DNA from 4 places in the Enterobacter sp. UPMP2061 genome. Region 2 is predicted to be linked to each of the others. Evidence: predicted binding sites of a transcription regulator. Region 2 holds the regulator's gene; each other region holds the start of a gene.
What was found. The regulator LexA, encoded in region 2, represses DNA repair genes until DNA is damaged. The targets are predictions, from matches to a motif close to TNCTGTATGTACATACAGNA.
Positions count from the first base shown of each region.

Region 1 (3,090 bases), on a different contig from region 2:
ATAGCGCAGCTCAACTAAGGCTCTGAAATGACAAAAATAATGCCAGAATATACGTTAGTTGACTTATCACGTTGGGCAAGAAAGGAACACTTTGAAGTATTTCAGGGCTTTGCTCAATCTACATTTAACCAAACGGTTCAGCTGGACATTACCGTGCTGCTAAAGCATATCAAAGAGGTTGGCTGGAAATTTTATCCTGCGATTATTTCCCTTATTTCTGACGTCGTAAACCGGCATCCGGAATTCCGTATGGCCATGAAGGATGATGAGCTTGTAATATGGAATGAGGTTCATCCAAGCTATACCCTTTTCCATAAAGAAACGGAGACATTTTCATCGTTATGGAGTCATTACGATGGAAATATTCACCATTTTCAGCGCGTTTATGCAGAAGATGTTGCCCGCTATGGCAATATCCTTGCTTACTGGCCTAAAGAAGAGTCCCGGGAGAATATATTCTTCATATCGGATATTCCGTGGGTCAGCTTTAGCAGTTTCAACGTCAACGTCGCTAACATGCGGAATTTTTTTGCGCCCATGTTCACGTTTGGAAAATACTATAACCAGGATGGAAAGGTCTTGTTGCCTTTCGCCGTTCAGGTCCATCATTCTGTCTGTGACGGTTTCCATGTGGCCAGGCTGATCAACGAGTTACAAGAGTTGTGTGATAATTTACCGCACCATTCAGAGGCGCTCAACGTGTGATTCACGTGTTTTTAACATACGCCTGACGAGGGGAAATAATGGAACCGAATTTTACGCCAGAACAGATTGAAATGATTAACCGCATTGTTTTCGAGCAGATCGAGATCATGCATGAGAAAGTAGCTGAAATAATCGCAGATACAGAGACGGTGGCGCATCAGCGCCTGAAGGATAACGGGATCACTACGACAGATTTCTATCCTGCAAATAAAAACTTCCTGATGATGACCCTTGTACAGGATCTGATAGATAAAGTGCACGGGGGCGATAAGGACCTGGCCAAAACAATGATAACCATGGAAGCAAAAAGGCTGAATATCAGCGTAAACGTTGAGGCGGACAAATCAAGATAACAGGACGTATTTTCAGGGTTACGGTTGATGAATATAAGGTTCAGCCGACCTTAATAAAGCCGCGAGCCGTTTCCGGCCCGCGGCGGCAGAACAGGTGATGAGACGTTCTGACGATCAGGCGGCTTTGACGGCCCGGATTTTTTTGCTGCTGTCCGCATCTGATGCTGTTTTATCCGTTTCAGCATTGAGCTCGGGAAGCTTGCTGGTACGCAGGATATGCTGCACGGACTCTTTCTGCTCGGCGAGATAAAGACCAAGGTTCTCCGCCTGCGTTTCATCCATCTGCATTCCGCTTTGCAACAGCCAGTCGGTAAACGCTTCTGCCATATCGAGCAGCTTGTCGTGAGCGTCAGCCTCTTTCTTACTGGCAAATGTCATTTTTTCTTCACCTTTTCTTACGACAACAAATTTTGTTTCAACAGCCATTGTGCACCCCCCGTATACTGTAATTATATACAGTATAGCAGTTGTGACGTTGTGTTGCAGCAAAAATGTGCGAGCCTGGCCTGCACAACGGGTGGACAAGCCAGGTGCTGTTATCGGTACAGCGTTTTTTCGGCAATCGGGATCAGCAAAGTGGACTGCCATTCCGCCAGCGTCAGCTGGGCAAGTTTACCCAGCGCGGTGTAGAACGGATGGGCCGCGTTTTCAACGAATACGCTAAGGAAACGCGTGCTCCATGGCAGCAGATGCCAGGCAAGAAGCTGGTCGCGTTCTGTTTCGCGACCGTTCTCGGCAAGCCATGCCGCCAGCATCAGCAACGTTCCGAAATGATCTTCGGGCTCATTCTGCTGCATCTCAAAGGCGATATGGTTTTCACGCATCCACTGACGCAACGCGAGGGTCGAATCGCCAAACAGCACGGACTCGCGATCAAGCCAGACCGAGCCCCACGGGGGGGCGGGCAGGGCATACGGGCCAATAAACAGACGCTGCCAGGCGTCTTTCAACGCTTCATCCGATGGGGTCTTAAACATACTGGCGACAGGCAGCAGATTTTCCTCCGCCAGCGGCCAGTCCTGAACCCAGTCACCTGCGGTCAGGGCACTCACCAGCGGCGCGGTCTGCTCGCTGTCTGGAGCGAAATAAAACAGCGCGCCCAGTACCCGGGCGCTGAACGCGAACGATTCGCGGTGTGAGACGTCATTCATTACAACTTTCCTTACTTGCGCGCGGGTAGCCCCGCGCACCTGTGTTAACCTGCAATTGCTAACCCTGCGGTCATATGCAGACCATAAAATAGCCCACGACCAATCAGTTCACCCAGCGCCACCAGCACGACACCTGCAACCAGGCCGAGCGTTTTTGGCTCCTGACGACGAATCAGCGGGCAGATCCAGCAGCCTAAACCCGCTGCCAGCAACGCGATGCGCCATACCTGAAGCGAACCATAATCCGGAAGCAGGGCGTTAGCCTGCTGGATGGAACTCTGTATCGTCCCCAGCGTATTGCTTTGCAACACGACGACCGCCACGCAGACGATAAGTGCCAGTGCGCTGACTGACGCGGCAAGAGTACTTTTGAATGTCACGTTTGCAACGCGCAGCAGCAGCGCGGCCAGCAGAGGACCAGCCAGAACCATCGTCAGGAAGAAGCTCAGCGTGGTGTAACCCGTATACCAGGTCGGGACAGTCTCAATCTGATAGACCCGGGTCATCGCCCAGACAAAAACGATGCCCAGGATCTGGCTGACAACCAGCCAGATTTTGCCCAAAGCTGGGGGCATTTTACCGATAACCGACACCAGCCACCAGAAACCGCCCACGGCAAAGAAGATCGAACCCGCCGCGATCTCATTACTCAGCGCTGACGCGCCCACGCGGTTAAGCGAGTTGAAGGCACGCAGCGGGGAGCCAAGATGCAGTACCGAGGCCATAAACCCAATACCCATTACCAGCCAGAGAAAAAACAGGCTGCGCACGATGCGCATTCTGGCCTTGTCATCATTTTCCTTAAGCCAGACGAAGCCCATCACGATTAACGCGCCGGCCACGCACTGCCCGAAAACGGTGAAGATCACCAGCGGCCATTC
Region 1 is NZ_JBSKJP010000014.1:16,824-19,913, forward strand. Features, by position in the region: gene catA (type A chloramphenicol O-acetyltransferase) at 28-705, shown strand; gene ACWKXX_RS19640 (hypothetical protein) at 744-1,058, shown strand; gene ACWKXX_RS19645 (YebG family protein) at 1,173-1,484, opposite strand; gene dmsD (Tat proofreading chaperone DmsD) at 1,595-2,209, opposite strand; gene ACWKXX_RS19655 (dimethyl sulfoxide reductase anchor subunit family protein) at 2,254-3,090, opposite strand, start outside.
Region 1: a site for LexA is predicted at 1,500-1,519, ahead of ACWKXX_RS19645 (YebG family protein). Genes of this name have one in related genera too.

Region 2 (3,090 bases):
CGCCCCGGACGACGGCCAAACATCACCGACACCGGCACCATCTGCACGTCCAGATCGGGGTTGCTGCGGTGCAGATCGAGGTAATCATGGAACAGCTTAATGGACTCTTCTTTCGGCGTGTAATAGGTGAACACGCGCGGCCCGCCATGGATGAACACGTAGCGCGGCAGCAGCGTACCGTCGACTTCCAGCGGTTCAAGCGGGTCAGGTAAATCGTGCGCCAGACATTGAGCGCGAAGCGTCAGCAGGTCTGCCTTCGAGTTATAAGGCAAAACGTACATAATAGGGCGCGACGTATCGAGCCCTAATTCCAGCGCAGGTTCTGCTGGGATAGACTTACTTTTTACCAGGACGCTTAATGGTAAATTAAGTAATTTGTAGTAAATTCGTGGCCAGCCGGACATAAACGATGTAAAGCCTCTGGTTAATAATGCAATTGCGGCGCAAGGATAACAGAAAGCGCGCAAAATTTCTGTTGTTACCCGTCATACTTCAGGTTGCAGCAAAACGCGCTGCGGCTTTAGTTACAGACGCTATTTATCATAAAAGGTTCTTTTAATGGCCAATAATACCACTGGGTTAACTCGAATCATTAAAGCTGCCGGTTATTCATGGAAAGGTTTCCGCGCGGCATGGGTTAATGAAGCCGCTTTCCGCCAGGAAGCGGTTGCCGCAATCGTTGCCGTTGTCATCGCCTGCTTCCTTGATGTTGATGCTATCACCCGCGTACTGCTCATCGGATCTGTCCTTCTGGTGATGATAGTGGAAATTCTGAATAGCGCTATTGAGGCCGTAGTTGATCGAATCGGGTCGGAATTCCATGAACTGTCTGGCCGGGCGAAAGACATGGGTTCCGCTGCCGTACTGCTGGCGATTATCACTGCGGCGATCACCTGGGTCACGCTGCTTTGGTCGCATTTCCGATGAGCCTCGAGGAATAATTAAGTCCCTGGTTTTTTGTGCAGTTTTTGGTTCCAAAATCGCCTTTGACTGTATATACTCACAGCATAACTGTATATACACCCAGGGGGCGGTATGAAAGCGTTAACGACCAGGCAGCAAGAGGTGTTTGATCTCATTCGGGATCATATCGGCCAGACGGGTATGCCACCCACGCGTGCAGAAATTGCGCAGCGTCTGGGCTTCCGTTCTCCTAATGCTGCCGAAGAGCACCTTAAAGCGCTGGCGCGTAAGGGCGTGATTGAGATTGTTTCCGGCGCCTCACGCGGCATTCGTCTGCTTGTGGAAGAAGAGAGCGGTATTCCACTGGTGGGCCGCGTTGCCGCAGGTGAACCTCTGCTGGCGCAGCAGCACATCGAAGGGCACTATCAGGTTGACCCAGGCATGTTCAAGCCGAGCGCCGATTTCCTGCTGCGCGTTAGCGGAATGTCCATGAAAGATATCGGTATTCTGGATGGCGATCTGCTGGCGGTACACAAAACGCAGGATGTGCGTAACGGGCAAGTCGTGGTGGCGCGCATTGATGATGAAGTGACGGTTAAGCGCCTGAAAAAACAAGGCAATACCGTGCAGCTTCTGCCTGAAAACAATGAATTCTCCCCGATTGTGGTAGATCTCCGCGAGCAGAGCTTCTCTATTGAAGGGCTGGCGGTCGGCGTTATCCGCAACGGTGAATGGCTGTAATCTCTTCCTGACAGGCTGTAGTTCCTCTACAGCCTGGCCTGTTTTCTGATTCCGGTAATTTCCATGGCATTGCTAACTTCTGCCGATAAGGCGTTGTGGCGTCTTGCGCTACCGATGATTTTTTCCAATATTACCGTTCCTCTGCTGGGGCTGGTGGATACGGCGGTTATCGGGCATCTCGATTCGCCGATTTATCTTGGCGGCGTCGCGATCGGCGCAACGGCGACCAGCTTCCTCTTTATGCTGCTGCTTTTTCTGCGCATGAGTACGACAGGCCTGACGGCCCAGGCGTATGGTGCAAAAGATCCCCTGCGTCTGGCGCGTGCGCTGGTTCAGCCGCTCATTCTGGCATTCGGTGCCGGCGCGTTAATCGTTCTGTTGCGTACGCCGCTGATTGATCTTGCGCTCCATATTGTAGGCGGCAGCGATGCCGTACTGGAACAGGCCCGGCGGTTCCTCGAAATTCGCTGGCTCAGCGCGCCCGCTTCACTGGCAAACCTGGTCCTGCTGGGCTGGCTGCTGGGCGTGCAGTACGCCCGCGCGCCGGTGATCCTGCTGGTGGTGGGCAACCTGCTTAACATTGTGCTCGATCTCTGGCTGGTGATGGGGCTGCACATGAACGTCCGGGGCGCGGCGCTGGCCACGGCGATTGCCGAGTACGGTACGCTGCTGATCGGTTTGGGGATGGTCTGGCGCGTGCTGGCGATGCGCGGTATCACCCTGGATCTGCTGAAATCGGCCTGGCGCGGCAACATTCGAAAGCTGCTGGCGCTTAATCGCGACATCATGCTCCGTTCGCTTCTGCTGCAACTCTGCTTTGGTGCATTAACCGTTTTTGGTGCGCGTCTTGGGCCTGAGATCGTTGCCGTCAACGCAGTGCTTATGACATTACTGACCTTTACCGCTTACGCGCTGGATGGTTTTGCTTACGCCGTGGAGGCGCATTCAGGGCAGGCCTATGGCGCGCGTGAAAGCGGCCAGTTACGTGAGATCTGGCGTGCTGCCTGTCGTCAGGCGGGCCTGGTAGCGCTGGTCTTTGCACTGGTGTACGCCTGTTTTGGTGGGCATATTGTCGCGCTACTCACCTCGTTGCCCGCGCTACGTGAGCTGGCCGATCGCTACATCCTCTGGCAGGTAGTATTACCGGTGGTGGGCGTGTGGTGCTATTTGCTGGACGGCATGTTTATTGGTGCGACGCGAGGGGCGGAGATGCGCAACAGCATGGCCGTGGCGGCGGCGGGGTTCGGCCTGACGCTGCTGACCCTGCCGTATCTCGGTAATCATGGTCTGTGGCTGGCGCTGGCGGTGTTTCTCTCACTGCGTGGCCTTTCGCTGGCCGTTATCTGGCATCGTCACTGGCGAAACAATACCTGGTTTCCAGCCCCGCACGATATATCGTAACGGTTAAAGATTCCGAATATAAAAACAACTGCCGAATCCTTAACT
Region 2 is NZ_JBSKJP010000013.1:72,786-75,875, reverse strand. Features, by position in the region: gene plsB (glycerol-3-phosphate 1-O-acyltransferase PlsB) at 1-404, opposite strand, end outside; gene ACWKXX_RS19405 (diacylglycerol kinase) at 559-927, shown strand; gene lexA (transcriptional repressor LexA) at 1,036-1,644, shown strand; gene dinF (MATE family efflux transporter DinF) at 1,708-3,045, shown strand.

Region 3 (3,090 bases), on a different contig from region 2:
GTAGCGACGAAACTCATTCGCCGCCTCTTCCAGCGCAGCGGTAAGCCGTTCGCGCTCAAGCGCTTCATCCAGCGTCGAGGCTTCATAGACCTGCTCCATCAGGGGGAGCGTGGCATCCATCCAGCCTTCGGCAATCGCGACGCCCGGCGAGGCCGGAAGCGCGCGGATGCGGGTATGACGATACTGCCCAAAAAGGGCTGCCAGCTGAGACTGGGAGAGGATCGCAGCCATCTGCGTTGCCAGCGTGACGAGGAAAGACTCCTCGCTTTCGTCGTACTGCCGCAACTCTCGTTGCTGGACAACAAGCACGCCAAGCAGTTGACGGCGCTGAATAATCGGCACGCCAAGGAAAGCGCGGAACCGCTCCTCTTTGACGGAAGGGATATATTTGAAGCTGGGATGTTTTTGCGCATCGGCAAGGTTGATTGGCTCCGCCAGTCGCCCGACCAGGCCAACAATACCTTCATCAAACGCGAGCGTGACGGTGCGTCCCCGTGGTTTTTTTAAACCGCGGGTTGCCATCAGGTAGTAGCAACGTCGGTCATGGTCGGCCAGGTAGACCGAACAGACCTCGGTTTCCATCGCAAGACAGATGTCCGTCACCAGAATATTCAGCGCCTCGTTGAGGCGAGGCGCACTGGCAACCTTTTCAACTATTTCTCGCAAGCGGGTGAGCATGATTTGCGTAGCTTAACCTCTTTTACGTCGCCAGGCAGGTGCGCTCTGTGGCTTCGGAGGCGTCTCCTGAAGCTGCATCACGACACTTGCGAACTCTTTCATCACCCTACGATATACATCGCGCTTAAATGACACGACCTGACGAACCGGATACCAGTAGCTTACCCAGCGCCAGCCATCAAACTCTGGCGTGCTGCTGGTTTGCATATTGATATCTGAATCGTTGCCCACCAACTGCAAAAGAAACCACTTCTGTTTCTGGCCGATACAAACCGGCTTTGTGTCCCAACGCACCAAACGTTTCGGTAACTTGTAACGCAACCAGTTGCGGGTCGAAGCCAGGATGCGAACATCTTTTCGGCTTAAACCAACCTCTTCAAACAGCTCCCGGTACATCGCTTGTTCTGGGGACTCTCCGGGATTGATCCCGCCTTGCGGGAACTGCCAGGAGTGCTGACCATATCGCCGGGCCCACATCACCTGGCCCTGACGATTACAAATTACTATTCCTACGTTTGGGCGGTAGCCATCGTCATCAATCACCGGACTACCCCAAACTAAATCTGATATATGAATGATTGTTTCACACTACAGGGAGGCGGTAAACCACTCTCTTACAGGCCTGCAACCTAATAACATTTGAATAACTCACAATTTAGTGCGGAGTTATAAACAGATGCGGGCGACAGAGACCATTTTTATTCACCTTTTCTGTGGATATAGTTGTGAAGAAGTGCGGAATTACCGATGAACAACCTTGTAGCCCGACGAGCCGCCAATTTACCCCGCTTATAATAAATCATTTAAATTCATATGATTATATTGAAATTAAGGGTATCCAGGGCGATAAACGTGACGATCATCACATCAAAGATCCTCCTGCTGATGAAAGATCGAACAGCGTCGGTTTTATCCACAGTTTGTGCCAATAAGTTAGGCACAATTTGTGTGAAAATTCGATTTTCATCGCACGTCAAGGCTGTAAATTGAAACAGTAGTGGCAGTTATTCCCAGTTATCCCATTTTTCTGTGGATAACATGGTGTAAGATCCTGTTTATTGTCAGTGACCAGAATTGCACAACCTGTTTTTTAGCCGCCGCGGGACGGATTATATTCTAAAAAAGATGATATAAATCATCCACATGGAATAGGTGCACAGAAAAAGGTAAACTCTGTCCACAAGGGATAAAATATCAGCTCATTTTTTAATCAAAAGGTCGTTAGCATGCATTCTCTCGCCCCACTGCTCTCTCCTCCCGTCAGTGAAGCCCAGTTGCTCCAGCAGGCACAACGCCTGGCAGGCTATTCACTGGGCGAGCTGGCCGTGATGGCGGGGTTGACGATACCTAACGATCTAAAGCGTGATAAGGGCTGGATCGGCGTGTTGCTGGAACGCTGGCTGGGCGCAAGCGCGGGCAGTAAACCCGAGCAAGATTTTGCGGCGCTGGGGGTGGAACTGAAGACGATCCCCATCGATAGCCAGGGACGGCCGCTGGAAACCACCTTTGTCTGCGTTGCGCCGCTCACGGGTAACAGCGGAGTGACATGGGAAACCAGCCACGTCAGGCATAAGCTGAAGCGGGTGTTGTGGGTACCCGTTGAGGGCGACAGGCAGATCCCGCTGGCTGAGCGTCGCGTTGGCGCCCCGCTGCTCTGGAGCCCGAATGAAGAAGAGGAGAGACAGCTTTCCCAGGACTGGGAAGAGCTGATGGACATGATTGTGCTGGGACAGGTTGAGCGTATCACCGCCCGGCATGGCGAAGTGCTGCAACTTCGTCCCAAAGCCGCCAACAGCAAAGCGCTCACTGAAGCGGTAGGCGCACAGGGCGAACCGATCCTGACGCTGCCGCGCGGTTTCTATCTTAAAAAGAATTTCACCGGGGCGCTGCTGGCACGCCACTTCCTGTTGAAAACATAGTTTTTTACCAATTTTGCGCTCCGGCTAACATAATCTCCTCCTTTTTAAGATTTCCCCCCTTTCACCTGTCGTAATATCAGGTTATTACTACACTATGATTTGATACGAGCCAGGTGAGGATGAGAACGATGAAAAAATGGGCAGTAATTATCTCAGCAGTCGGTTTAGCGTTTGCGGTATCGGGTTGCAGCAGCGACTATGTCATGTCAACGAAAGATGGTCGTATGATCCTGACCGATGGCAAACCCGAAGTCGACGACGATACCGGTCTGGTGAGTTACCGCGATCGCGAAGGCAATCAAATGCAGATTAATCGCGACGAAGTCTCCCAGATCATCGAGCGTTAAACAGATAAAGGTCAGTAGCTTGCTGGCCTTTTTGATTTTTTCCTTCCCCTTTTGCCTTCCCTCTGCCATGTTTATATTCCTTTGTCGGGAGGTTCCTGACGCAGTCTGTATGTCAAAAAAAGGAAACCGGCTATGCATTATCACCG
Region 3 is NZ_JBSKJP010000010.1:129,874-132,963, forward strand. Features, by position in the region: gene ptsP (phosphoenolpyruvate--protein phosphotransferase) at 1-678, opposite strand, end outside; gene rppH (RNA pyrophosphohydrolase) at 691-1,221, opposite strand; gene mutH (DNA mismatch repair endonuclease MutH) at 1,905-2,597, shown strand; gene ACWKXX_RS17765 (YgdI/YgdR family lipoprotein) at 2,726-2,944, shown strand; gene ACWKXX_RS17770 (NADP(H)-dependent aldo-keto reductase) at 3,077-3,090, shown strand, end outside.
Region 3: a site for LexA is predicted at 1,656-1,675, ahead of mutH (DNA mismatch repair endonuclease MutH). Genes of this name have one in related genera too.

Region 4 (3,090 bases), on a different contig from region 2:
TTAGCCGTTTGATGCCCGGCGGCGCTACGCTTGCCGGGCCTACGATTAGCGTAATCTACAGTCCCAACACCAGTTGACGCTCCAGCTGCGGATCCAGCAAGGTGACGTGCAGCCCCACCAGCCTCACCCCTCGTCCGCCCCGCCGTTCTTCCCACGCCTTTTTCGCCGTCGCGATAAGATCCTCTTTGTTGAGGCGTGGCCAGACGTGCTCCTGCGTCGTCTGCTGAAAATCGTTAAATTTCAGTTTGATGCCCTGTCGGGCAATAAGCAGATCCGGTTTGACCTTCAGTAAGCGTCGTTCAAGCTCAGGATAAAGCTGTTCCGTAATAATGGTTTCACACTCGGTCCAGTCATGGATATCTTCGCTGAGCGTGCGTTCAACGCCGACCGATTTACGCAGCCGTTCGTTGTTCACATCCCGGTCATCAATGCCCTGACTGCGTTCCCACAGTACGCGGCCAAACTTGCCAAAACGCTTAAGCAGCAGCGCCAGATCGCTGCGCTGAACGTCTTCGCAGGTGCGTAGCCCCATACTTTCCAGCTTCGCGGCGGAGACTTTGCCCACGCCGGGGATTTTGCTGAGCGGCAGCGTCCTTAAAAACGCCGGAACCTCTTCCGGAGTGATGACGTACTGGCCGTTGGGCTTATTTAAATCGGAGGCGATTTTGGCGAGAAATTTGACCGGCGCGACGCCTGCCGATGCCGTCAGGTTCAGCTCGTTAAAAATAGTCTGGCGGATCTCCTGCGCCATCAGGGTGGCGGAGCCGTGGCAGTGCACGCTGTGGGTGACATCCAGATAGGCTTCATCCAGCGATAACGGTTCAATCAGTGAGGTGTAGCGGGAGAAGATCTCCCGAATGTGGCTCGATGCTTCTTTATAGGCATCAAAACGTCCGGGCAAAAGAGTGAGATGCGGGCACAGTTTCAGCGCCATCGCTGTCGGCATGGCGCTGCGTACACCGTATTTGCGAGCAGGATAGTTGGCGGTGCTGATGACACCGCGCTGAACCCGGCTGCCGCCAATGGCGATCGGAATATCCCGCAGCGCCGGGTTGTCACGCATCTCCACTGCGGCAAAAAAGCAGTCCATATCGACATGGATTATTTTGCGCATAGTAAGCCCTCACTTATTACTGGATAAGTATACAGTAAACAAATGAGGGTTGAGAAGTGCGCGCAGGAATTGTCGGGTGGCGGCGTTGCCTTACCCGACCTGGAAGACTAAATAATGCGTTGCTGCTCGCGAGCCATCCGCTTTTTCCGCGCATCGCACGGTTCCGGACAATCGCACACTTTTTCCATTCCGATGGAAGAGATGCCTCCGCAACTGCCTTGAATGCTTTTACGCTTGATGATCCAGCCTAAGGACATGCCGAAGATCACCAGCACAAACACCGCAAAGGTCGCCAGAAAAGTCAGCATAATCAGCCTCCGAAATCATCAAGCATGATGTTCTCATCTTCCACGCCAAGATCTTTTAGCATCTTAATCACGGCGGCGTTCATCATTGGCGGACCACACATATAGAACTCGCAGTCTTCCGGTGCCGGGTGCTGTTTGAGGTAATTTTCATACAGCACGTTGTGGATGAAGCCCGTATAGCCTGTCCAGTTATCTTCCGGCTGCGGATCGGATAGCGCCACATGGAAGGTAAAGTTAGGGTTATCACGCGCCAGTTGTTCAAACTCATCGTCATAGAACATTTCGCGCAGTGAACGCGCCCCGTACCAGAAGCTGATCTTACGCTTGCTGCCAAGTCGTTTGAGCTGGTCAAAAATATGCGAACGCATCGGCGCCATACCCGCACCGCCGCCGATAAAGACCATCTCCGCGTCAGTATCTTTGGCAAAGAATTCGCCGAACGGGCCGGAAATCGTCACTTTGTCGCCAGGCTTGAGGGACCAGATATACGACGACATGACGCCAGGAGGGGCATCAGGCACATTCGGTGGCGGCGTGGCGATACGCACGTTGAGCATAATAATGCCCTTCTCTTCCGGATAGTTAGCCATGGAATAGGCGCGAAGCGCGGGCTCTTTTACCTCGGAAACAAAGCGGAAGAGGTTAAATTTATCCCAGTCTGCCCGGTACTCCTCGGGCACGTCGATGTCAGCATACGCGACGGTGTGTGCCGGACATTCAATCTGGATATACCCACCCGCACGGAACGGGACGCTCTCCCCTTCAGGGACACGCAGCTTGAGCTCTTTGATGAACGTGGCTTTGTTATCGTTAGAGATAACTTCGCACTCCCATTTTTTCACGCCGAAGATCTCCTCCGGCAGCTCAATCTTCATGTTCTGGCGCACAGCGACCTGGCACGCCAGACGGCATCCCTCTTTCGCTTCACGCTTCGTGATATGCGACAGTTCCGTTGGCAGAATATCACCGCCGCCCTCTTTGACCGTCACACGGCACTGGCCACAGGAGCCACCGCCGCCACAGGCAGACGAGACAAAAATCCCGTTGCCGGAGAGCGTGTTAAGCAGCTTATCCCCTGCCGGGGTACGGATCTGATTCTGCGGATCGTCATTGATATCAATGATCACATCCCCGGAATTGACCAGCTTCGCACGCGCCGCCAGGATCAGCCCTGACAGCACCAGTACTATCAGCGTGAACATCACCACGCCAAGAATAATTTCCATCTGTTAGCCCTTATAGCTGCACACCGGAGAAGGACATAAAGCCCAACGCCATCAGGCCGGTGGTGATAAAGGTGATCCCTAAGCCACGAAGCCCCGCAGGTACGTTGGCATATTTCATTTTTTCACGGATCCCCGCCATGGTGACAATCGCCAGCATCCAGCCGATACCGGAACCGAAGCCATACACAACCGATTCACTGAAGTTGTAATCGCGCTGAACCATAAACGAGACGCCGCCAAAAATGGCGCAGTTCACGGCGATCAGCGGCAGGAAGATCCCCAGCGCGTTGTACAGCGACGGGAAGTATTTATCGAGGATCATCTCTAGGATCTGAACAAGCGCCGCAATCACTCCGATAAAGGTGATGAAGTTCAGGAAGCTAAGATCAACCCCCTCCACCAGCGCGCCATCGCGCAGCACGAAGTTGAATACCAGGTTGTT
Region 4 is NZ_JBSKJP010000001.1:19,798-22,887, reverse strand. Features, by position in the region: gene dinB (DNA polymerase IV) at 56-1,114, opposite strand; gene nqrM ((Na+)-NQR maturation NqrM) at 1,222-1,422, opposite strand; gene nqrF (NADH:ubiquinone reductase (Na(+)-transporting) subunit F) at 1,425-2,648, opposite strand; gene nqrE (NADH:ubiquinone reductase (Na(+)-transporting) subunit E) at 2,659-3,090, opposite strand, start outside.
Region 4: a site for LexA is predicted at 1,132-1,151, ahead of dinB (DNA polymerase IV). Genes of this name have one in related genera too.